DNA from 3 places in the Bacillus sp. WC2503 genome. Region 1 is predicted to be linked to each of the others. Evidence: predicted binding sites of a transcription regulator. Region 1 holds the regulator's gene; each other region holds the start of a gene.
The links. Region 1 encodes LexA, which represses DNA repair genes until DNA is damaged. Its sites were predicted from a motif close to CGAACATATGTTCG; they were not measured.

Region 1 (7,215 bases):
GAGTTCGTGATTAAGCATCTCGAATCCCCCTTCTAATCAAAACTGATTATTATCATACAATAGTTACTCTTCTTTATCAAGCAATTGCTTTGTATACTCTACGTATCTACGATGTACAGTCGCTTTTGAAACATTATGACCAAATCCACGAAGCGTTGCCGCAATTTCTTCGAAAGTGAGTTCACTCTTGCGCAAACGTACAATTTCCTCAATTGGCACTTCTTTTTTCTCTCGCCCTACGCTTAAATGACGATTTTTCAAATTATTTTCTGGCCGATAGCCTTTTTCTACCGCGCGTTGCATACCACGTTTAATTTTCAAGTTATGAATCTTTCTTTGATATTCTTCAACAATACTAATTATATCTAATACCATCGAATCAGAATCCGACAATTGTAATTCACCATTATGCGTATGTGTATATACTTTTATTCCCTCTTTATGTAAACAATGCATTAACGCAATCTTCGCATTCCCTCTACCAAGACGTGTTTCATCTTGTATTAGAAGTGCATCAACTTGTTCATCTCGAATTGTATCTAATACTTCTAATATGCCATCACGTTCAATTGTATAGCCACTAGCCTGTTCCTCAATCACTTTTGTCACATTCATTTCATAGCGCTCAGCTAAATGCAATAATTCATCCTTTTGACGCAATAACGATGTTTCTTGTGCTTCTTTTGTTGTACTCACACGTGCATAAACAATTGCATTCATTTTGAACCCTTCTTTCTCGCTATATTTTCTCTCTAGTGTATCATAAATCTCCCTTTTGTTCGAACTTATGTTTGTAGAATGTTTTTTCGCATGTTATACTTATTAATAAGAAAAACGAAAGAAAACGAGGTGTTAGAAAACATGGAAAAGTTAACGAAACGCCAGCAAGACATTCTCGACTTTATTAAGCTAAAAGTACAAGAAAAAGGATATCCACCTTCCGTACGTGAAATCGGTCAAGCAGTCGGCCTCGCTTCTAGTTCTACAGTGCACGGACATTTATCACGACTAGAAGAAAAGGGCTATATCCGACGCGATCCAACAAAACCACGAGCAATCGAAATTTTAGGCGATGACCGAATGGATACAGAAACACAATCTGTTATTCAAGTTCCAATCGTCGGAAAAGTTACTGCCGGTTTACCGATTACAGCAGTCGAAAGTGTAGAAGAGCACTTCCCACTTCCAGCTAGTATCGTTTCTGGATCAGATCAAGTATTTATGTTACGTATTTCTGGAGATAGCATGATTGAAGCTGGTATCTTTGATGGAGATTTAGTTGTTGTCCGCCAACAACAATCTGCATACAACGGTGAAATTGTCGTTGCCTTAACAGAGGATAACGAAGCAACTGTTAAACGTTTCTATAAAGAAAAAGACCACTTCCGTCTACAGCCGGAAAACTCTTCATTAGAACCTATCATTTTAAAACAAGTGTCAGTTATTGGAAAAGTAATTGGCGTATATCGTGATTTACATTAAAAATAATAAAAGAAGATAATTCCCTTATTTATATAGGGAATTATCTTCTTTTATATATTGGTAGATTTTAATTCATTCCAAAAAACTCGAATGAATCTATCTTCTCATCTATTATTAACGTGTTTCTATAGTAACATCTCCAGCAGCCGTTTTGCCGCTAATCTTTTTACTCCCATTACCAATTGTTACGTTTTTATTTTCCTCATTAAAAATTGTCACATCTCCACCAGGAGTTTGCCCAGTTATTACTGCATCTTTTGGTTTTTCCGATAAAGTAATAGTTACATCTCCAGCAGTTGAGCTTGCCTCTACATCATACTTAGGATCATGATCCATAATATATACATCCCCACTAGTCGTTTTTGCTGTTACTTTCCCCATAACCTTTTTAAAGTTCACCTCACCAGCTTTTGTAGATCCCTCTACGTTCTTAGCTGTTACATACTTCAAATCCACTTCTCCTGCCAGCGTTCCAACATTTACGCGGTCACTTTTCACATCACTTATTTCTATTTGTCCAGCTGCTGAATTTACTTTGATCTCTTGGTAAGAACGTTCTGGTACAAATATAGTCAATGTAGACGTTTGAAATCCGAAATTGTAAAAGGAAAAATCAAACGAAACATCTTTTTTTCTTTCCCCAATAACTTTTAATGTGTCACCATCTTCAGTAATACGAATTTCTTGTTTACTTACATCTCCTGTTTGCTTTACATAAAAAGAGGCATCCGGAGATTTTTGGACGACAATATCCCCAGCACCTAACTTAACTTCTATATTTTTTAACGTTTCGTTTTTAATTACGTCTTCTTTATCGCCTTTTTCTGCAGTTTGTACTGCTTTTTCATATGTTTGTGAAATCCCTATTACTCCAATAATGATACAAGCGATAGCTACTAACAATATTTTTTTCATCATCTACTCCCCTTTTATCATTTTGAAGTTCCATATCACATAACGTACGCACAATCTTTTAAACCACTTCGTACTATAATACGCTATCATACATAACAACAAACCTACTCCAACAAATGTTATACTAACGAAAAGATCCAACCATATAAAAGTGCCCATAAATACTTTTACGATAACGAAAAATGGTGTCACTACACTAGCAATCCCACCGACCCAAAAAGAAAATATAAAACCGATAATTGCAACTAAAGGGCCTAACACGATAATAAAATTAAATAAACTAAGTCCAATCGCCGCCATGACAGCTCTTGTAACATTTGAAGTCGATGGATCTTTTTTCATTTCATCGAAACGATACATCGCAAGTAATTCTTTTGCAATTACTTTAGGAGAACCAAGTCCTTTTATTATTTCTAATTCAGTTTTCCCTTCTTCTATCCCAAACTGAAAGTGCTCTTCATAATCAAATAAAATATCTTTCCTCTCTTCTTCCGGTAACTTTCTAAGCTGATTCGATAATTCTCTAAGGAATTGTTCTTTATTCATCCCAATTCACCCCTTCAATAATTTCTTGTACCCCTTTCGCAAAATCACTCCACTCTGTTACTAACAAATGAAGTTGCGTCTCTCCTTGCTCTGTTAGCTGATAATATTTACGAGGCGGTCCTTCCGTGGACTCTTTTAAATACGTTTGAAAATATCCCTCTTTCGTTAAACGACGTAATAATGGATATACTGAACCTTCCGATATTAAAAATTTATTTGAAATTTGCTGTACAAGTTCATAACCGTAACTATCTTTACGTTTCACAAGTGCCAAAACACATAGCTCTAACACACCTTTTTTAAACTGAACGTTCAAATGTAATCCTCCTTTCTTAGTTTAGTACTGTTCAATACACGGTACTAGATATATCCATAATATACCACTTGGTACTATTTATTGCAAGGTACTTGTTTATATGTATTCACTGACTTTAAAAACGCGCAAATAAAATCCCGAATAAGATTCTGTTGTAGTTCACCATTATTCGAGATTTTATTCGATTCGAACTGCATTCATACAAAGCTTCATTCAATTTTTCTCCTCTAAGAACCAACTTCCATTTGTGACCCTAGTAAATTTCGAAATACACCTTTTCTTTCTTTAGCTAGTTGATTAAATTCACCTTTTTGAACAATTTCACCTTTTCCTAAAACAATAACTTGATCTGCATTGCGTATAGTAGATAAGCGATGTGCAATAACAACAATAGTCATTGTTCCTTTCAATCTTTCTATTGCTGATTGGATTTTCACTTCATTTTCAGTATCTAACGCACTCGTAGCCTCATCTAATACTAAAATCGACGGTTTTCTTAAAATAGCTCGAGCCAATACAAGTCGCTGACGTTCACCACCTGAAAGCCTCACCCCACGATCTCCAATCAGTGTATCAAGTCCATTTGGAAGCATTCGTACAAATTCAGTTGCTGCCGCAAATTCTAATGCAGCCCAAATTTGTTCTTCATTTACATTCGAGTCAATCATCATTAAATTCTCTCTTATACTAGCATTAAATAAGAACGGATCTTGTGGTACATAGCTAATAGCCTGTCTTAATGATAATAAATTATCAGTTGTAAGAGGGGTACCATCTATTAACACTTGACCTTTTTCTGGTTGGATTAACCCCATTAACACATCAATTAATGTACTTTTCCCAGCACCAGAATGTCCTACAATTGCCGTCATACTATTTATTGGAATTTGTACATTAATGTTTTGAAGTGCATATAAAGCTTCTTGCTTATTATAACGAAAAGAAACATCCTTACACTCAATACCTTGTTTTATACAAATCGGCTTTATATGTTTTTGCATGTATATATCCTGCATTTCAACCGCTTCATTACACTCCTGTTGCAATTCCCATAATGACTTAAAGGCAGGAATGCTTGCAGCCAGTTGTTCTAAATTTGACTGAATCGTCATGAACCTTGGCCATAATCTTGAAAAAATGAGAATGATTAATAGTAACTGGGCCGTTTGCGCTTGAAACATATTTACTGACAAAAATATAAAAAATGCAATTAATATAGCCATTGAAATTTTATAAAACAATTGAGAGTTTGACCTTATTCTCATATACTCCATTTGTTCGCTACTCATCTTTTTTGTTATAGATTGAAACCAATCCAAACGTGATCCTTCCAAAGTATTGCTCTTTATATCTTTAATTCCATTGAAATGATCTGTTATACCAGAAAGATAGTCTTTTGCCAATTCTGAGGTCTTACCGCCTAGTATCCGTGCTTTTTTTATAAAAACACGAGAAGCTACCAAGAACAATAAGCCAAAGCCCAAAACAAATACAGTGACTTGGGGAGATAATAAAAACGCAAGCCCTACCTGTATGAATGTAAATAGAATAGTAGCTAGCAATTGTAAAATTAAATTAATCCCATAACTAACACGAGCTAATTCTGTAGTTAATATATTAATTAGATTTGTTTTCCTTTTTTCTAAAAAAAATCTCCACTTTGCTTTTAAAATCATACTATATGTTTCTACTCTTAACTTTCGTACAAAAACTTGTTGCGTTCTCGCATCTCTTAACGTTATATTTCTTTGCAGTATATTTTGACTTAACACTATTAATACATATATACCTAAAATAGAAATTAAACTTGTTGTTTTAGGGAAATTCTGCAAAATTCTATAGACAGGTGCAATAAAAGAAGTCTCCTCACCTGTATTAATTATTCCAGTCATACTTATCATAGGAAGTAATAAAATAATACCTATCCCTTCAAGTAAACTGATTAACACCATACCAAATAAATTCACATACAGTATTTTTCCTGCTGAAGAATATAATTTCTTCATAAAATATATAATATAATTCATCGATGTTCCCCCAATAACAAAGCAAACTTCTTCGTTTTTCTCCAAATACATAGAAACGGACGTAAAGGAAAATATAAAAAATGAAGAAATTTAGGTAACGGCAATGTTTTCGCATCAATTGGATAAGGATATAGTTGGCTCATAATAAATAAAGTTTTTTGCTGATTAGACATTAACGAAAATAAATGTCGACTATGATAAGCAAGTACTTCTTCAGGAACCGGATCGGTATGCAAGTTTATCATTTGCTTGAAATAAAACAAGGCTTCTTGCGCTAACTGTTTTGAATGTTTTTTAGCTACTAATTCCATCATTCTTTCATCCATCCGTACACCTAGCAATTGAGATGACAAAATTAATGCTTGTCCTCCTAAATGTAGCATTTGATATGTTTTCATTAGTTTATGAATCTCACTCCAATTAAGATCTTGATTGACAATTTTTTTTATATCTACTAACCAGCGTAATCTGGACCAACCATGTCTAGCACCATGAGATACAAGAAATAAAAATAAATCTTCCTTCCCTAGCATATATACGGAATTACTCGTAAGGGTGCTTTTTCTCTTTCGCTTCCAAAGCTCTTCAAACCCAGGTTCCTTACTAGGTCCGGGATTTAACCGCCAATGAATCTCAAGCTTAATCTGTTTTGTCGGATGAAAAAATGTTATATGATGATGCCTCCATTTCCAATCATTTAATATCGTTTGAATATAATCGTCTTTTACATACCCCTGCTCTAAAAGTAGCATTTCTACTTTTTCTAAATTTTGAATTGGAATAAGAACGTCCAAATCACAGGATGTTCGTAAAGAAATATCTCCATATAAATCCTGAGATAGTACAGGCCCTTTTAGAAAAATCATACGAATCTCATTTTCATTACATATTTTATTTATTCGTTCCATTTCAGCACTTAAATAAAGCATTTGAAATGTATTTTTTTTATATTTTCTATTCAAGGATTGTACAATATGTGAAGGAATTATTTCCTCATCTACCTGTTTAAGTTTTTGATATATCACCGGATAAACGCGATGATGCACAACCTGTTCAAGAAATAATTCCCAATCAATATCCGAAAACCATTCATTGCTGTAAGTTTGCATTGTTTCATCATCTTTTAACTTCAAAATTGCAAAAAGAAGTTTCAATTCCTTAGACATGAACTCTACATTAAGACCAAAATCTTTCTCCATTTTACTCTCCTTTAATAGTGTTCTCACTTAGCCTCTTTGCAAATGATCCAACGACAGTGAATTTCTCCATTCCTTCCGATCCAGTAACATAAAAAGAACCGCTACGTAACCATGCATGTGCAATTAGTGCCCCACTATTATCCTTAGCAGTTCCTAAATAAAGAGTACTCTCAATGTCACGTTTTTCAAGCATTTTCATCCCAGCTATCGCTTTAACGAGACATTGACTTTCCCAAAAAGTATAACGACTCATAATAGAAATTGCTTCGGACACCTCCTTTAGTGTATCCTCGTGTTGCTGAATTTGAGCAACTGATGTTTCGTTCATGTAATCCCCTAAAGAAGGTGCAACTTTGGAAAAGGTAATACTTTTTAGTACACGCGCCCATCCTAAAAAAATAAAAGCCTCTAAAAATAAAAGCTTTGTTTCCATGTTCAGCAATAAAAATACCCTTAACCTTTTCACAATATTCATTAATCCCTTCCTAACAGTTCTTTTGAAATTACAAATCTATCTATTAGGCTGATCTTTTATTTGAATTAACCCTTCTTGAAATAAACACTCTAAAAAGGAAAGAACTTGCTCTTCACAATCTTTTCGTTCAATATCATAGTTGGATACTAGCATAGTAACAAGCTGATTAATTATTATTGGCTTTTCAATAAGCTCCCATATTTCTCCGCCTATTTCACCTAAGTTATAGTACTTTCCTTTCTGGACATTTAACAT
Region 2 (7,215 bases), 1.4 Mb from region 1:
AATGATGTTGATGAATAAAACGATCGCTATAGGCACGTGTCCCAGAGCCACTTTCTCTTAATACCCATACTTGGTCTTGGAGAGTAGCTTCGTTTATATCCTTGATGTGAAGTAATGGGTGATTTGGAGGGACGACGAGCTTCATTTCATCTTGCATAAACGCTTCAACGTCTACGTCAGCATATACGACTTGCCCCTCTACTAAGCCGATATCAATTTGATTAGAGCGAAGGCTTTGCAAAACTTCTTCTGTATTAGAGATAAGGGTATGAACTTCAACGTGCGGATTTTCATTGGCATAGTTAGCGAGTATTTTGGGAAGTAAGTATTCGCCAATTGTAAAACTAGCGCCGATGCGAAGTGTTCCTGTTACAACGTTATGTAATTCGTTAATTTCCTGTTTTGCATCATCATAAAGAGAGAGCATTTGCTTTGCATGTATGTATAATATGTTTCCAGCTTCCGTAACTTGTACATGCTTTGGGGAGCGCTGAATGAGTGTAGTTCCAAATTCATTTTCCAGGTTGCGAATGTGCATGCTTACACCGGGTTGTGAAAGGTTTAAAAGTTCTGCTGCACGAGAGAAATGTTTCTGTTCAACGACAGTCACAAAGATTTTCAAAATGTCGACGTTCATTTGTTGGCCCCTTTATTTTTGTTTTTATTCTATCATAAGTATTTCTGATGATAGAGATTTAATATTAATATTAAACTTATTATAAAAACTCTCTTATAATGTAAGTAGAAAGAACATGCATGTTCCAATACGATTATTGGGGTGGTACAAGGTGGAACAAACACTTGTTATACAAAAGAAAAAGGGCTTTGGATTTTCGCAAGGTATTGGGATTACATTATTAATCGCCATTGCTGCGAAATATTTAGCGGAGCTTCCATTTTTAAATATTATGGGACAATTAGTAATTGCTATTCTAATTGGGATGATTTGGCGCGCAGCGATTGGAGTCCCTCCAGAAGCGATAGCGGGAACGAACTTTGCGAGTAAGAAGTTGCTTCGCTTTGGGATTATCTTACTTGGAATGCGATTAAATCTGGGTGATATTGCGAAGGCTGGGCCGAAAGTATTGGTCATCGCAGCGGTAGTTATTACATTCACCATTTTCGTTGTATATGGATTGACAAAAGTATTTAAAGTAGAAAAGAAACTTGGGATTTTAACGGCGTGTGGAACGGCGATTTGTGGTGCGGCAGCGGTCGTGGCAATTGCACCACAAGTGAAAGCGAAGGACGATGAAACGGCGGTTGGTGCCGCAATTATTGCTATTTTAGGTACGATATTTACGCTTATTTATACATTATTATATCCAGTGCTTGGCTTATCTCCGTACGGTTACGGTGTATTCTCGGGAGCGACGCTGCATGAAATTGCTCACGTAATTGCGGCTGCGGCACCAGGCGGTAGCACGGCTGTCGACATCGCAGTTATCGTGAAATTAACGCGCGTTGCGATGCTTGTACCAGTAGCGATTTTAATTGGGTTATGGTTTGGTAAGAGCGAGGGAAGCGAAGAAAAGAAATCGTGGAAGGAGCTTCCGATTCCTTGGTTTATATTCGGATTTTTAGCGATGAGTGCGGTACATTCACTCGGGATTATCCCCGAAGTTGTTGCCGGCTATATTGTAATAATTGCGTACATGCTTATCGCAATGGCGATGGCAGGTCTCGGTTTAAATGTAGAGTTTAAAACGTTCCGTAAGTTAGGAAGCAAAGCATTTGTAGCAGGGCTGATCGGCTCGGTTTGTCTTTCTATTCTTGGATATGTTCTTGTATGGGTATTAGGATTTATGTAGTAGAGGAGAAAGCTGTTCCAAAAGATATTTTGGGACAGCTTTTTCTTATGATTATAGCGCTATGGATTTCAGTATTTGTTAGTAAGTCGATATATTCGGAGAATCGCCGATATAAATGGAGTTGCGTCGATATATTGGGAGAATCGCTGATATAAACTTAACTACTATCGTACTTTGTTAGAGAAGGTGTTCAGTGGAATGTTTTTCTAAAATTTGTAAATTAATCTTTACTTGTAATTGGAAAATATTTATAATTTAAGTAAAGATATCTTTACTTTTGAAGGTGGATCCTATGGGTGTGAAAAATAAAATTAAAGAATTAAGAAAGCAAAATCATATAACACAAGTTGAAATGGCAAAGGTGATGCAGGTGACGCGTCAGACGATTGTAGCGATTGAAAATCACCATTACAATCCGAGTCTAGAGTTATCCCTAAAAATCGCCAAATATTTTGGGATGAAGGTGGAGGAAATCTTTACGCTGGAGTAAGGGAAGAAAAAATGGAAAATGCTAAAAAGTTGTATATCGATGCGTTTTTTAGATTGTTGTTGGGAGACGTTTTCGTTCGTATTATGAATCCAGCTATACCAATTTTACCGCTCGTAGTTAGTAACGTTTTAGCAATTGTATTTTTGACAGTGTATGTGTATTAAAAAAAGCGTAAGTACATAAAAGAAGAATTTCCAGATATAGATGAGCGAGTAAATGAAAATATAAAAAAGCATGTAAATGTTTCGTTTATCTTCGCATTCATTCTACTTATAGTTTATATTATTGCGAGCAAAGCGATAGGGAGAATTACTATACCTATTTCAGAAATATTCATTGTATGTAGTTTCTTATTTGCCAGTAGTCTCATCGTAGGAGTTATGAAGGGAAAACGAGCATAGGGATAGGAGGAATGAAAATGCAAGATGAGTTTGAGAGATTTCAGTCGGATAAAGCGTTTAAATATGTAGGGTTGTTTTTCACAATTAGTTTAGCCGTGTGGAGTTTGTACAATTTAATCGTTTATGGAAGTGCTGGCATGCCGTTTGTGTTATTTGTACTAGGGCAGTTTGTTTATTTCTTTGTGAACTATTGGCCGAAGTGGAAATATAGAAATAGTAAAGGTGCTGATCGTGTATGAGTATGGCATCGAAGAATGTGTTAACAACAAGAAATAATAGATAGAAAAAGGGGAACTGGGATGTGGTTACCGGTGTTATGTGTCGCTACAGCTATTTTTGCACTTCTTTGGGGAATGCAAAATTTCTCTCGTAATCCAGTGCCAAGTATTTGTATTATGATTGGTACTGTTGGTTTATCGTATTATTTATTAGTTTCAACTCATTACCATAAAACAGCAACAAGTGTTGTTGTTGTTGTTGTTGTTGGAGCGCTTATTTTATTTTGTGGGCGCGCTGTACAAAAAGGATTATTTCCGTAAAAGCTGTTTATACAATGAGTATAAACAGCTTTTTGTATTTTTTTACAAAAGTCTTGAAAGTTACGTAACGTCATCTTTTATAATGAAGGGGAAGAGGTGATGGCAGTGATTTCAATACAAGAATTGACGAGAGAGACAGGGGTAACAGTACGTACATTACGTTATTATGATCAAATAGATTTATTAAAGCCGAGCGGGAAAACAGAAGGCGGGCATCGTTTATATAGTGAAGCTGACGTAATACGTCTCCAACAAATTTTATTTTTAAAAGAAATGGGATTTTCACTAAAAGAGTCTGCGAATATGTTAGTAAAAGGTGAGCTTAACTTAAAGGATTCGCTTGAAAAACAACTTCGGTTTGTACAGGAAGAACAAAAGAAATTCAATCGAATGGAGCGCGTTTTACAAGCAGTTGTTTATTCGGTGGATGTGGAGGGAGAGCTCGATTGGAAAGTTATGTTTGAACTGATCCAGCTTTCGAAACAGTCTTCTCGTATACGTGAAATATTTCAAAATGAAGTATTTTCAAAGGAAGAACAAAAGTTGCTTCATAATTTGCCAAATATGAGTGAGGAAGATCCCAATGTGTTAGAGTGGGTAGATTTATTAAAGCAATTACGCACTTTTATGAAAGACGGTAAAGAAACTGCAAGTGATGAGGTGCAAGGGGCAATGAAGAGATTAATGCAGAAGTGTTTAGAAATGGCCAATGGTGATGAAGCGTTTTTAGATAAGTTATGGGAAGTTAGAAAATCGAAGGAAGATTCACAGAAAATGAGCATGTATCCAATCGAAGAAGAATTTTTATTATATATGGATGAAGCTTTTCGTATATATGATGAAAAGGAGAAGGATAAATGAGTATACTCGCAGAATATCGTTGGTACTTTTTAATTGGGGCAGAGATTGTATTTTGGTTATCGGCTATCGGTTTCTTTTTACTTCGTTACGGATTCCGTTTGAAGAAGGCAAGCTTTATTATGGGGATTGTACTACTCGTAAATGAAGTGTTCATTTTAACCTTAGGGGTAGTGGACTATTATCAAACAGGGAAGTTTTCTAACTTTCAGATTATTACCGTGATCATTTTATTGTATGCGGTCTTCTACGGGAAAAAGGATTTGAAGAAGCTTGATATATTTGTGCAAAAGTTAGCTGCGAAATGGCGGAATGAACCAGCGCCTGTTATTGAAGAACATATAGAATTAACAGGTATGGCCTATGCAAAGCAGGAAATAAAAAATTGGGTATTACATCTTGTTTTATTCGTTGTTGTGCATACTTTCTTTTTCTTCGCGTATGGGCTTATTCCATTTGAACAATGGGGCAATTGGTTAGAGTCAGGAATCGTTTTAAATAAAACTGCGAGTCGAGTGAGCCAAGTGTGGGCAATTATATTTTTAGTTGATACAGCAATTTCATTTTCATATGTTATTTTTCCGAAGAAGGAGAAAGGAAAAGAGAAGCTACTTTCGTAGAGGAAAGTAGCTTTTGCAGTATACAAATAATTCTTATAGGAGAGGATGACAATAGGAAAAAGAAGTGGTTTTATATGCCTACTTCTCTTTAGTTTAGTAGCATGCTCACAACCTAACATTACAATTGATAAGAAGAATGATGTCATTGTAAAGGAAGCAGTAACTTCTAATCTAGATAAATTTGAAAAGTTCGTTTTGAATGTGGAACAAGGGGAAGTTGATAAAATAAGAATTGTACATTATACACATGAAGGTGATCCGGTTTTTCAAACGTTAGAGTATAGTGGAACAGATATAATTCATATGTTAGATAATAGGCAAGATCGATTTGCTGGTAATCATACAGATATAGATGAAGATAGTTGTAAAAGGATTGTTAAAGAGCAGCGTGAATTACAAACGGCTTATAGGTTAATAGACTGTGTGAATGAAAATGGGCGCAATGGATATGATTTATTATATGTACCTAAAAAATAGAGTTAGTAGAGGAAGGAAGTTTTGACTCCTTCCTTTTTCTATGTATATATTGTCGAAAATTTTACCGAATATCTGTTCGTTTTTTTAGGTTTTTTATGGGCATTCGTGGTAAAATAATAATACAGATTTTTATGAGGAGGTCGGATTTTACTTGGAACATCAATTTGAAATTATCTCAGCGTATTCCCCGCAAGGTGATCAGCCGGTAGCTATAGAGAAGCTTGTAGAGGGACTTAATAGTGGAAAGAAAAAGCAAGTGTTGCTTGGAGCGACAGGGACGGGTAAGACATTTACGATTTCAAATGTCATTAAAGAAGTACAGAAGCCAACACTTGTGATGGCTCATAATAAAACGTTAGCAGGACAATTATATAGTGAGCTGAAAGATTTTTTTCCGAATAATGCAGTTGAATATTTTGTTAGTTATTACGATTATTATCAACCAGAAGCGTATGTGCCGCAAACGGATACTTTTATAGAAAAGGATGCGCAAATTAATGATGAAATCGATAAATTGCGTCACTCAGCAACGTCTGCATTATTTGAACGGGACGATGTAATTATCGTTGCGAGTGTTTCGTGTATATATGGTTTAGGTTCTCCGGAAGAATACCGCGAGTTAGTTGTTTCACTTCGAGTTGGTATGGAAAAGGACCGCAATCAATTGCTTCGTGAACTTGTTGATGTACAGTACGGACGTAATGATATTGATTTCAAGCGTGGGACATTCCGTGTGCGCGGAGATGTAGTTGAAATCTTCCCGGCATCACTTGACGAGCATTGTATTCGAATTGAATTTTTCGGTGATGAAATCGATCGTATTCGTGAAGTAAATGCGTTAACAGGTGAAGTATTAGCAGAACGTGATCATGTAGCAATCTTCCCAGCATCTCACTTCGTTACACGTGAAGAAAAAATGAAGGTTGCTATTGAAAATATAGAAAAAGAATTAGAAGAGCGTTTAAAAGAATTAAATGATAATGGTAAGTTGTTAGAAGCGCAGCGTATAGAGCAACGTACACGTTATGATCTAGAAATGATGCGCGAGATGGGCTTTTGTTCAGGGATTGAAAACTATTCTCGTCATTTAACACTTCGTCCAGCGGGTGCAACGCCGTATACGTTATTAGACTATTTCCCGAAGGATTTCTTAATTGTTATGGATGAGTCGCACGTATCAGTGCCGCAAGTAAGAGCAATGTATAACGGGGACCAAGCACGTAAGCAAGTACTTGTGGATCATGGATTCCGTCTGCCATCAGCTTTAGATAATAGACCGCTCACGTTTGATGAGTTTGAAGAGAAAACGAATCAAGTTATTTACGTTTCGGCAACGCCAGGACCGTACGAATTAGAGCAGTCACCAGAAGTAATAGAACAAATTATTCGTCCAACAGGGCTTTTAGATCCACCAATTGATATACGACCAATTGAAGGTCAAATTGACGATTTATTAGGAGAAATTCAAGATCGTATTGCAAAAAATGAACGTGTATTAATTACGACTTTAACGAAAAAAATGTCAGAGGATTTAACGGATTACTTAAAAGATGTAGGAATTAAAGTGAACTATCTTCACTCTGAAATTAAAACGTTAGAACGTATTGAAATTATCCGTGACCTTCGCCTTGGTAAGTTTGATGTACTTGTCGGTATTAACTTATTACGAGAAGGATTAGATATTCCAGAAGTATCACTTGTAGCTATTTTAGATGCAGATAAGGAAGGATTCTTGCGTTCAGAACGTTCGTTAATTCAAACGATTGGTCGTGCGGCACGTAATGAAAACGGCCGCGTTATTATGTACGCAGATCGCATAACGAGATCGATGGGAATTGCAATTGAAGAAACGCAGCGTCGTCGTACTATACAAGAAGCTTACAATGAAGAGCATGGTATCACGCCGAAAACGATTCAAAAAGGCGTTCGTGATGTAATCCGTGCAACGACAGCGGCCGAAGAACCGGAAACATATGAAGCAACTCCTGCTAAGAAGATGACGAAGAAAGAACGTGAGAA
Region 3 (7,215 bases), 1.3 Mb from region 1:
TATTTTATTTTCCATATGTAATTTTGTGCATTCTATAATGTGTTACTAATACAAAAAGTACCTTAAAGGTACTTTTTTAGCCAAAACGTATATCACTGAAATTACATTGAGTAATAGATACTTATTTTTAAACACATGCTGGGCATGTCAATGAATCTCCATTTTTATCTATTGTTATATTCAATATATATCGAATCGCATTATGTGACCACATTTCAGGTGTGGGTGATTCATTAACATACTGTGGTGCACATGAATGCAGCATTGGAGTGCTAATACCACCGCCAGGATCTAAAGCAACTACAGCCACACCATCAGGCAATTCCAGTGCCATAGATTTCGTGATACCTTCAATTGCAAACTTCGAGGCACAGTATGGTGCAAGATCTGCCTCACCTTCTCTTCCCCAACTAGAACTCATATTAATAATAATTCCTTCTTTTCTATCTACCATTGCTGGGACAAATGCTCTTATTACATTTACTACACCATTCACGTTTACATTCATTACATTTTCAAATTCCCCAGCGGTAACTTTCCAAATTGGTGCATTTTGATTCACAATTGATGCATTATTTATTAACAAGTCGGGAGCCCGATATTTAGTAAGGATATCATTTGCCCAACTACTAACTTGCTGCGAATCTGAAACATCAATTATTTGAAAATCATGTGTATTACCGTATTGTTTTTTTAGTTCTTCAATTTTATCTTTTGAACGTCCACATCCACATATGTTCCATCCCAATTCATGAAATCGATCAACCATCGCGCGTCCTAATCCTTGCGTCACTCCTGTAATAATTACGAGTTTCCTAATGTCATTTCGCTTCAATCCCTCGCCTCCCTTTACCATATTTTACTCCTTTAACCTTCATTTATCTATTTACTAAAGTATTAAAAACACTTCATACTTTAGAAGTATTTTTAATATTGCACACATAAACAAAAGAGTAACCATAATGGTTACTCCCGTTTACATATTTAAAAATTCGTTGTTTATTTCATTATTAATTTTTAAATTGCAACTTTTCTTTCCCGCATTTTTACATTGATACATATAAACTGTACCTAATTTACCAGCTTGAAAATCCTCATTACCCTGCATTTTCATAAAACTATATTTATGTTTATAGTGCGATTCATCCAAATAATTTCCAATCCACTTTTCAACATAACACAGTCCACTTTTGTGAAAAAATCTTCAACTAGCCTGATTACATACTTTTATTTAAAAGCTCAATTTCATATTGTAATTTTTTGAACTGCTCAAAATGCATTGTTATAGATTGACTGCTACCAACTTCAGCACTTTGTTTCACCAGTAATACTCCTGTATCATGAAAAAGCGCTTCAAGTTCTTTTCTGATGGACACTTTTGCAATATGAGCTGTTTTAATTGCAGATAAAATTGCAATCTCATTAAACTTTAATTTTATTTCATTTGGACAAAATGCGTTTTCAATCAATATAACTTCATTGCTATAAATAAGCGCAACAAGATTACTTGATTTTGCATCTGATAAATCTACTTTTTTTATAACGTTATTCATAACATTTTGCCTCCTTTGTTTTCGTATATATTAATTATACAAATTATTTCTTTTTTATTATCCAACTCATATTAAGTTTAACACACTTTTATTGAAAGCCACGCTTGAAACGTTTTACTATTCCACAATTTTTGTTACATGAACCATTTGGACTTTACTCCCATATAGTAATGTTAACAATTCATTATAAAGCAGGTGAAAATTATGCCCTCAGTTGTAGGGAATTTAGTTGTACAAAATAGTAACGGATCATTTAACTTAGGTGATTTCTACAACGTTTCTCCGAAAGAAAATACGAAAGCTTACAATGGATCTGGCGCATCAAACGTTGGTTTTGTTGTTAATACTTTTAACGGTGTTAGTGCGACTAATACGTTTGATTCGGACCTTGCAGATCAAAATCAAGTGGGTACAGCCTAACCCTATTTTTCATCTTTATGTATAGGAATTTTAAATTTGTCTATACTATAATCAGGCTGTTTCACAGCTATTATTGAATGTTGGAGTACCCTATCTTTTTCTCCCTTTCCCTGGGGCTTAGCAGTTAGCATGAAGCTAGCTGCTATTTCGCATTATTTCTTCCATCTATCAGAAATAATAGAAGCTGGATATTAAAGTTCAGCTTCTATTACATTATTTCAATTACATCTGTAAAACTCATTACGTGAGTTTTATAAAATGCGTCTGTGCACATTATAATCTGCCTTACCGGGTCTATATGAACGACTGTCATATAACTTGTAAGTATGTAGCCATCTTCAAAATATGTCACCAATATTTCTTGCTCAGACAATAATGCCGTTAGCAATTTATCAGAAATTCTTTCTTTTTCTTCATTTGTTACTATCGGCCTTTGCACTTTTAATTTCTCACCAATAACCTTTCTCATACTTAACAATTGTTCCGACATTACTGTAAATGGAACCCACTCTCTTTCTTCTTTCCGCCTCTTTACATGATTCATTTCTTTATCTCCTTGATCATTTATCCACTCTATTTCACACATACTGTTACTCCATCATTTTTAGTAATTACTAAGCTCGTATTTATTTCTAAATTGTATAATGTCTACACTCCAAGGAACGTTTGTTCTAATTATACACGAACTTACGTTCTTTTGAGAAGAGGCATATGTATATTTTTTTTACAAAATGTAATTTGAAACATTGAACTTTATCTATAGTTTATTTTCCCTTAAAACAAACTTTTTACTCTCTACACATTGAAATACATATAGCGAATAAAAAAACGATTTCACATAAAGTGAAATCGTTTTTTCTAATACGTTATTCAAGTTTATTTTTTATCTTGACTAGCTTTTTTTTTGAAATGAAAGTTTCATTTATTATTCGTCAACAAACTACAATATTATATTTTTTTAATTGAATATAATATCCCTGCCTACACTACAAAGCTTTATTTTTTTGCATGAACCATTATTAAACGCAAACATACATTATAATGAACGAACTCACAAAATTTAAGAAATTTATAATGTAACTCAATTTATTCCTTATAGGTTTTCTGTGAAAAGAGGGCGATTTCCACACTCTCTTTTCGTACATATCATATTACAATATCAAATACTCCTTTGCTTTCATAATAGTTTGATATCGCTACCATTCATTACATATATTTAGGATGTATGGTTATATGTAACTCTCTCTCCGTTTCTCCTCTTTTCGGATGACGAAAATACTCTATTTCATATTTTAACACTTCATACTCAACCATCCCAATTTTAATCCCTTTCGTTTCTTTTAATATAGCTAATAAATCACTTATATTTTCATCATTCGATTCAAAAACTTTCCCTCCGTCTTCTCTTTGAAAAATCACTTTCATATATTCTCCCCCACTTTCATTTATTCATCTAGTAAATAATACATTTAGAAATATTCATAACAAAAAGAACATCCTTTTTAATAGAATGCTCAACTTTTCACTTCCTATAATATTGCAAATGTTTATTCAAAAATATTATATGTACTATTCTTCAAATTATGTTGATCCACTATAAAAATTTATATACTTAATTTATATGTAATAAAATAATCAAAACATTACTATATCAACATTTTTTAAAACGATTATTATTTCCAATTTCATTTTCCTACAATTTTCCATTGTAATTCTTAATATTTAAATGTAATATTATATTGTCTTACTATCTTTTTTATAACACACACACTAATTAGAAAAGGGAACTCAATATGAGTTCCCTTTTCTAATTCAAGTTACATAATACTTCTAGAGTTTTACCTTTAAAAATTTTATTTTATTTAGTTTTTTGTTTTTTACTTATCCGAATCATTCTAGTATGATTGTGTTTACCGAAGAAGTCTGCATTCTTTTTTCAAAAAAACAAAAAACAGAAGTCTAGCAAAATGCTACATTTCTGTTTTTTTATCCGTATTATTTCTTTTCTAGAAATTTAAATGTCTCTTTATATTCTTTATCATTCACCTTAATATCAGCATCTTTTAATAAATCATTGACTACTTGCTGTTTCCATTTACCTGTCGTATCTTGTAATCTTTGTTGTTCTAAATCTTTACGGATCTTATCCTTCACTTCTTCAAATGGTTTCAACTCTTTTTTATCGGTCACTTTAATAATATGGTAACCGTAAGATGTTTTAACTGGTTCACTTACTTGTCCTGCATTTAATTTATACGCAGCTTCCTCAAATTCTTTAACAGTTTGCCCAGGGCCAAAACCAGCTATTTCCCCGCCCTGTTCCTTTGAACCAGTATCTTCTGAGTACTGCTTCGCTAAAGTGGCAAAATCTTCACCATTATTCACTTTCTCTTTTACTTCTTTAGCGGTTTTTTCATCTTTTACTAAAATATGACTTACCTTCATTTCTGGTTTATAGTTATCTTTTACATCTTTTTCTGTGACAGTCGCTTTAATCGCTTTTTCAAATGCAATTTCTGGTTTCATTTTTTCTTTTAATTCATCTTCGTTTTTTAACCCAAGTTTTTCTAAAGTCTCTTTAAAATTGTCACCCATTTTATCTTTTGCTTCTTTTACTTGTTTTGTTGCTTCCTCATCTGAAACTTTATATTTATCTAGCAGCGCCTTACTTAATACCATTTGATATAATGTACTTTCTCCATATTTTTGTTTTAATTCTTTACTTAACTCTTTCTCTGTAACATTTCCTACTTTTGATGTTACTACGTTGTCTGAGGAACCACATGCAGATAATGCGAGTACCACGCATGAAATAATTGTTCCCAAAAATAGCTTTTTCTTTTTCAATTCAAATACCTCACTTTTATTATTATGCAACGTAACTATACACCGTTATTGTGAAAACAGTGTGTTTTCCATATGTAATTCATTTCATTTGAATCAAATATGTATCATATTTTTTATACACAAATATGAAAAATCTTCTCACTATTTATTAATGAGAAGACTCTTTACGAATGCCTCAAAAACATTTAACGACTAAGGTTACTTAATGATTAAATGTTTTTCCGGTATCCAACTACTTTGTCCGATATCTACCGCATTTTTTACTCTTCCCCACACACGGTAAGATGTTGATCCATCTATATTTCCTTTATAATTAATACATTCAGGCTCTCCATAATAATTCACTCCGTACCCGACAGGATATTTTGAAGAAGCATAATACCATCTCACATCAAAATGGTTTAAATATACCCACTGCTTATCATTCCCTAAGCAAATCATATCTTTATCGCCGCCTCCCCAATAACTGTTTAAAATTAAATACGGGATTTTCTTAGTGATTGCACCTGTATACTGGGGGTTCACAGGATTTTCATATAAATTTATGCCGTATCCATCAGGATATTTTGAAACTGCAATACCAATACCACTTGATTGCTGCAAATCCACTACATTAGATTGATTTTCTTGATTCGAATCTATAAACCAGGAAAGTGACTTATTTCCTATTAATTGATTCAAATCACATTTCCCGATCCCAGGAACATTCCCCGAATCCGTATATTGCCAAATATCACACGGATACGCCGGCTTATTCCCTCCATAACGAGGAATCCATACAAAATCAGCATCAATATTACGCGCTCCAAACGATACATACGTGTGATGCCCAACATATAAACCTACTTTTTTCGCACCTAAACGACGTAATTCATCTATAAATACTTGTGTCCCGCCTTGCATATCTACCATCGTTTGTACTTCAACATCCGCCACCCAAAACGCAGCAGACTTATCGCCACGATTCCAAAAATCTTGTGCCTCTTTCTTTGCATCTGCAATAGAAATAAAACGACAAAATGCATAATTACCAAACGGAACACTATGCTTCTTCATTGCATTCACATAATTTTGATACATAAAATCCACCGTATTTGAACCATCTTGCACTCTAGCAATAACTAAATCTAGTTGAGGCGCTGCAATTTCCCAATTAATAGTTCCATTCCACTTTGAAATATCAACAATGTAACCCATTACAATTCAACTCCTTTTTATTATCATATTCAAAGCTTGTTTTAGCGTAATCCACATATATCTATTACTATCTATCTATAATATAAATAAGAAGAAATCTTTATTTTTTGAAATATATAATCTTTAAAACTACTTCTTTCAATCTCTCCTCTAACTCATATAATTAGGCGTGAAAATATCAATTTATTTAAAAATGATTTTTCTGTTGATAATATAAAATCTTCTATATGTCCTATGTTTATTTGCTTGTACGTAGAAAACCCCTATATGTGAACTATCTTTTTATAATAGTCTAGCCTAACACTCATTGTTTATTTCATTTCTATCTGTAATCAACAATTCCATACGCTATCCAGCCTATTTAAAATTGAGTAAAACTATAATTTTTTTACATTTTACCACTGATTGCCAGCCAATAAATTTTGGTACAAAATAATATTAATACATAAAAAAAGACATTTCCGATTTTTGAAAATGTCTTTTTGCATCTTAATAAAACAACTTTGGTTCTAAATCTTTATTTTGTAATTGTGGATTTTCACTGTTCATAACGCAACTTGTGGAAAATAATATTGGGATATCACAAACATCATCCTGCATTACATCACGAAACACATTTGCAGCAACACCTGTAAACGTTTGACATAGATTTGAAATATCATCATTAAAAAATTGAATCACTTCCGCTTTAAAAACTGGAAATACAACATTCACTCCACCAGGGAACTGAGGTTGTACCACAACTTGTTCAAAATAAGGATTATTCTCTAACGCTACTTGAAATAAATGCGCAATTTCAAATGCATCTAGTGGACAAGGAAATGGATTTACAATTTCATTTTCATTATTCGTTACAATAACCGTTACACTTACATTTCCAAATTGTACAGAAGATTTTAGAAGCGTTGCTAATGCTCTCGCTTTTTCATTACTTAACGCATGCACTAAAATAATATAATTCCCGCCAACCGGAATAAGTGGCCCCACTGTAACTGTTGGATCAGCACCAATTGAATTTCTTAGTTCATTAAAATGTGTGATCCACGGTGGTGAAAGCTGTGGCTGAGCTTGTACATTTTCTTGCATTCTTTTATTACCTCCTCATACTATTCTTACTACCGTAATATGTATCAGGACATAAAATGCATTAGATAATCAAATCATTTTTCATATTATATTAATTATACATTTCATAGAG

Region 2: uvrB (excinuclease ABC subunit B) is a predicted target of LexA. The motif match lies at 5,262-5,275, and genes of this name have one in related genera.
Region 3: ACUN26_RS08290 (YolD-like family protein) is a predicted target of LexA. The motif match lies at 2,656-2,669, and genes of this name have one in related genera.

What each region holds. Positions count from the first base shown of each region.
Region 1 is NZ_JBQYMD010000001.1:2,906,269-2,913,483, forward strand. Features, by position in the region: gene ACUN26_RS14810 (DUF896 domain-containing protein) at 1-18, opposite strand, end outside; gene ACUN26_RS14815 (YneB family resolvase-like protein) at 64-720, opposite strand; gene lexA (transcriptional repressor LexA) at 862-1,482, shown strand; gene ACUN26_RS14825 (DUF4097 family beta strand repeat-containing protein) at 1,597-2,400, opposite strand; gene ACUN26_RS14830 (DUF1700 domain-containing protein) at 2,401-2,943, opposite strand; gene ACUN26_RS14835 (PadR family transcriptional regulator) at 2,936-3,259, opposite strand; gene ACUN26_RS14840 (ABC transporter ATP-binding protein) at 3,487-5,286, opposite strand; gene ACUN26_RS14845 (nucleotidyltransferase domain-containing protein) at 5,283-6,485, opposite strand; gene ACUN26_RS14850 (lasso peptide biosynthesis B2 protein) at 6,487-6,960, opposite strand; gene ACUN26_RS14855 (lasso peptide biosynthesis PqqD family chaperone) at 6,997-7,215, opposite strand, start outside.
Region 2 is NZ_JBQYMD010000001.1:4,295,988-4,303,202, reverse strand. Features, by position in the region: gene ACUN26_RS22330 (LysR family transcriptional regulator) at 1-637, opposite strand, end outside; gene ACUN26_RS22325 (YeiH family protein) at 789-1,811, shown strand; gene ACUN26_RS22320 (helix-turn-helix transcriptional regulator) at 2,104-2,301, shown strand; partial or broken gene ACUN26_RS22315 (hypothetical protein) at 2,313-2,702, shown strand; gene ACUN26_RS22310 (hypothetical protein) at 2,720-2,941, shown strand; gene ACUN26_RS22305 (hypothetical protein) at 3,002-3,241, shown strand; gene ACUN26_RS22300 (MerR family transcriptional regulator) at 3,341-4,102, shown strand; gene ACUN26_RS22295 (hypothetical protein) at 4,099-4,719, shown strand; gene ACUN26_RS22290 (DUF4362 domain-containing protein) at 4,765-5,196, shown strand; gene uvrB (excinuclease ABC subunit B) at 5,348-7,215, shown strand, end outside.
Region 3 is NZ_JBQYMD010000001.1:1,569,795-1,577,009, reverse strand. Features, by position in the region: gene ACUN26_RS08310 (SDR family oxidoreductase) at 128-856, opposite strand; gene ACUN26_RS08305 (hypothetical protein) at 977-1,108, opposite strand; gene ACUN26_RS08300 (hypothetical protein) at 1,218-1,553, opposite strand; gene gerPF (spore germination protein GerPF) at 1,758-1,973, shown strand; gene ACUN26_RS08290 (YolD-like family protein) at 2,182-2,517, opposite strand; gene ACUN26_RS08285 (hypothetical protein) at 3,180-3,398, opposite strand; gene ACUN26_RS08280 (peptidylprolyl isomerase PrsA) at 3,969-4,820, opposite strand; gene ACUN26_RS08275 (glycoside hydrolase family 25 protein) at 5,019-6,017, opposite strand; gene ACUN26_RS08270 (hypothetical protein) at 6,507-7,103, opposite strand.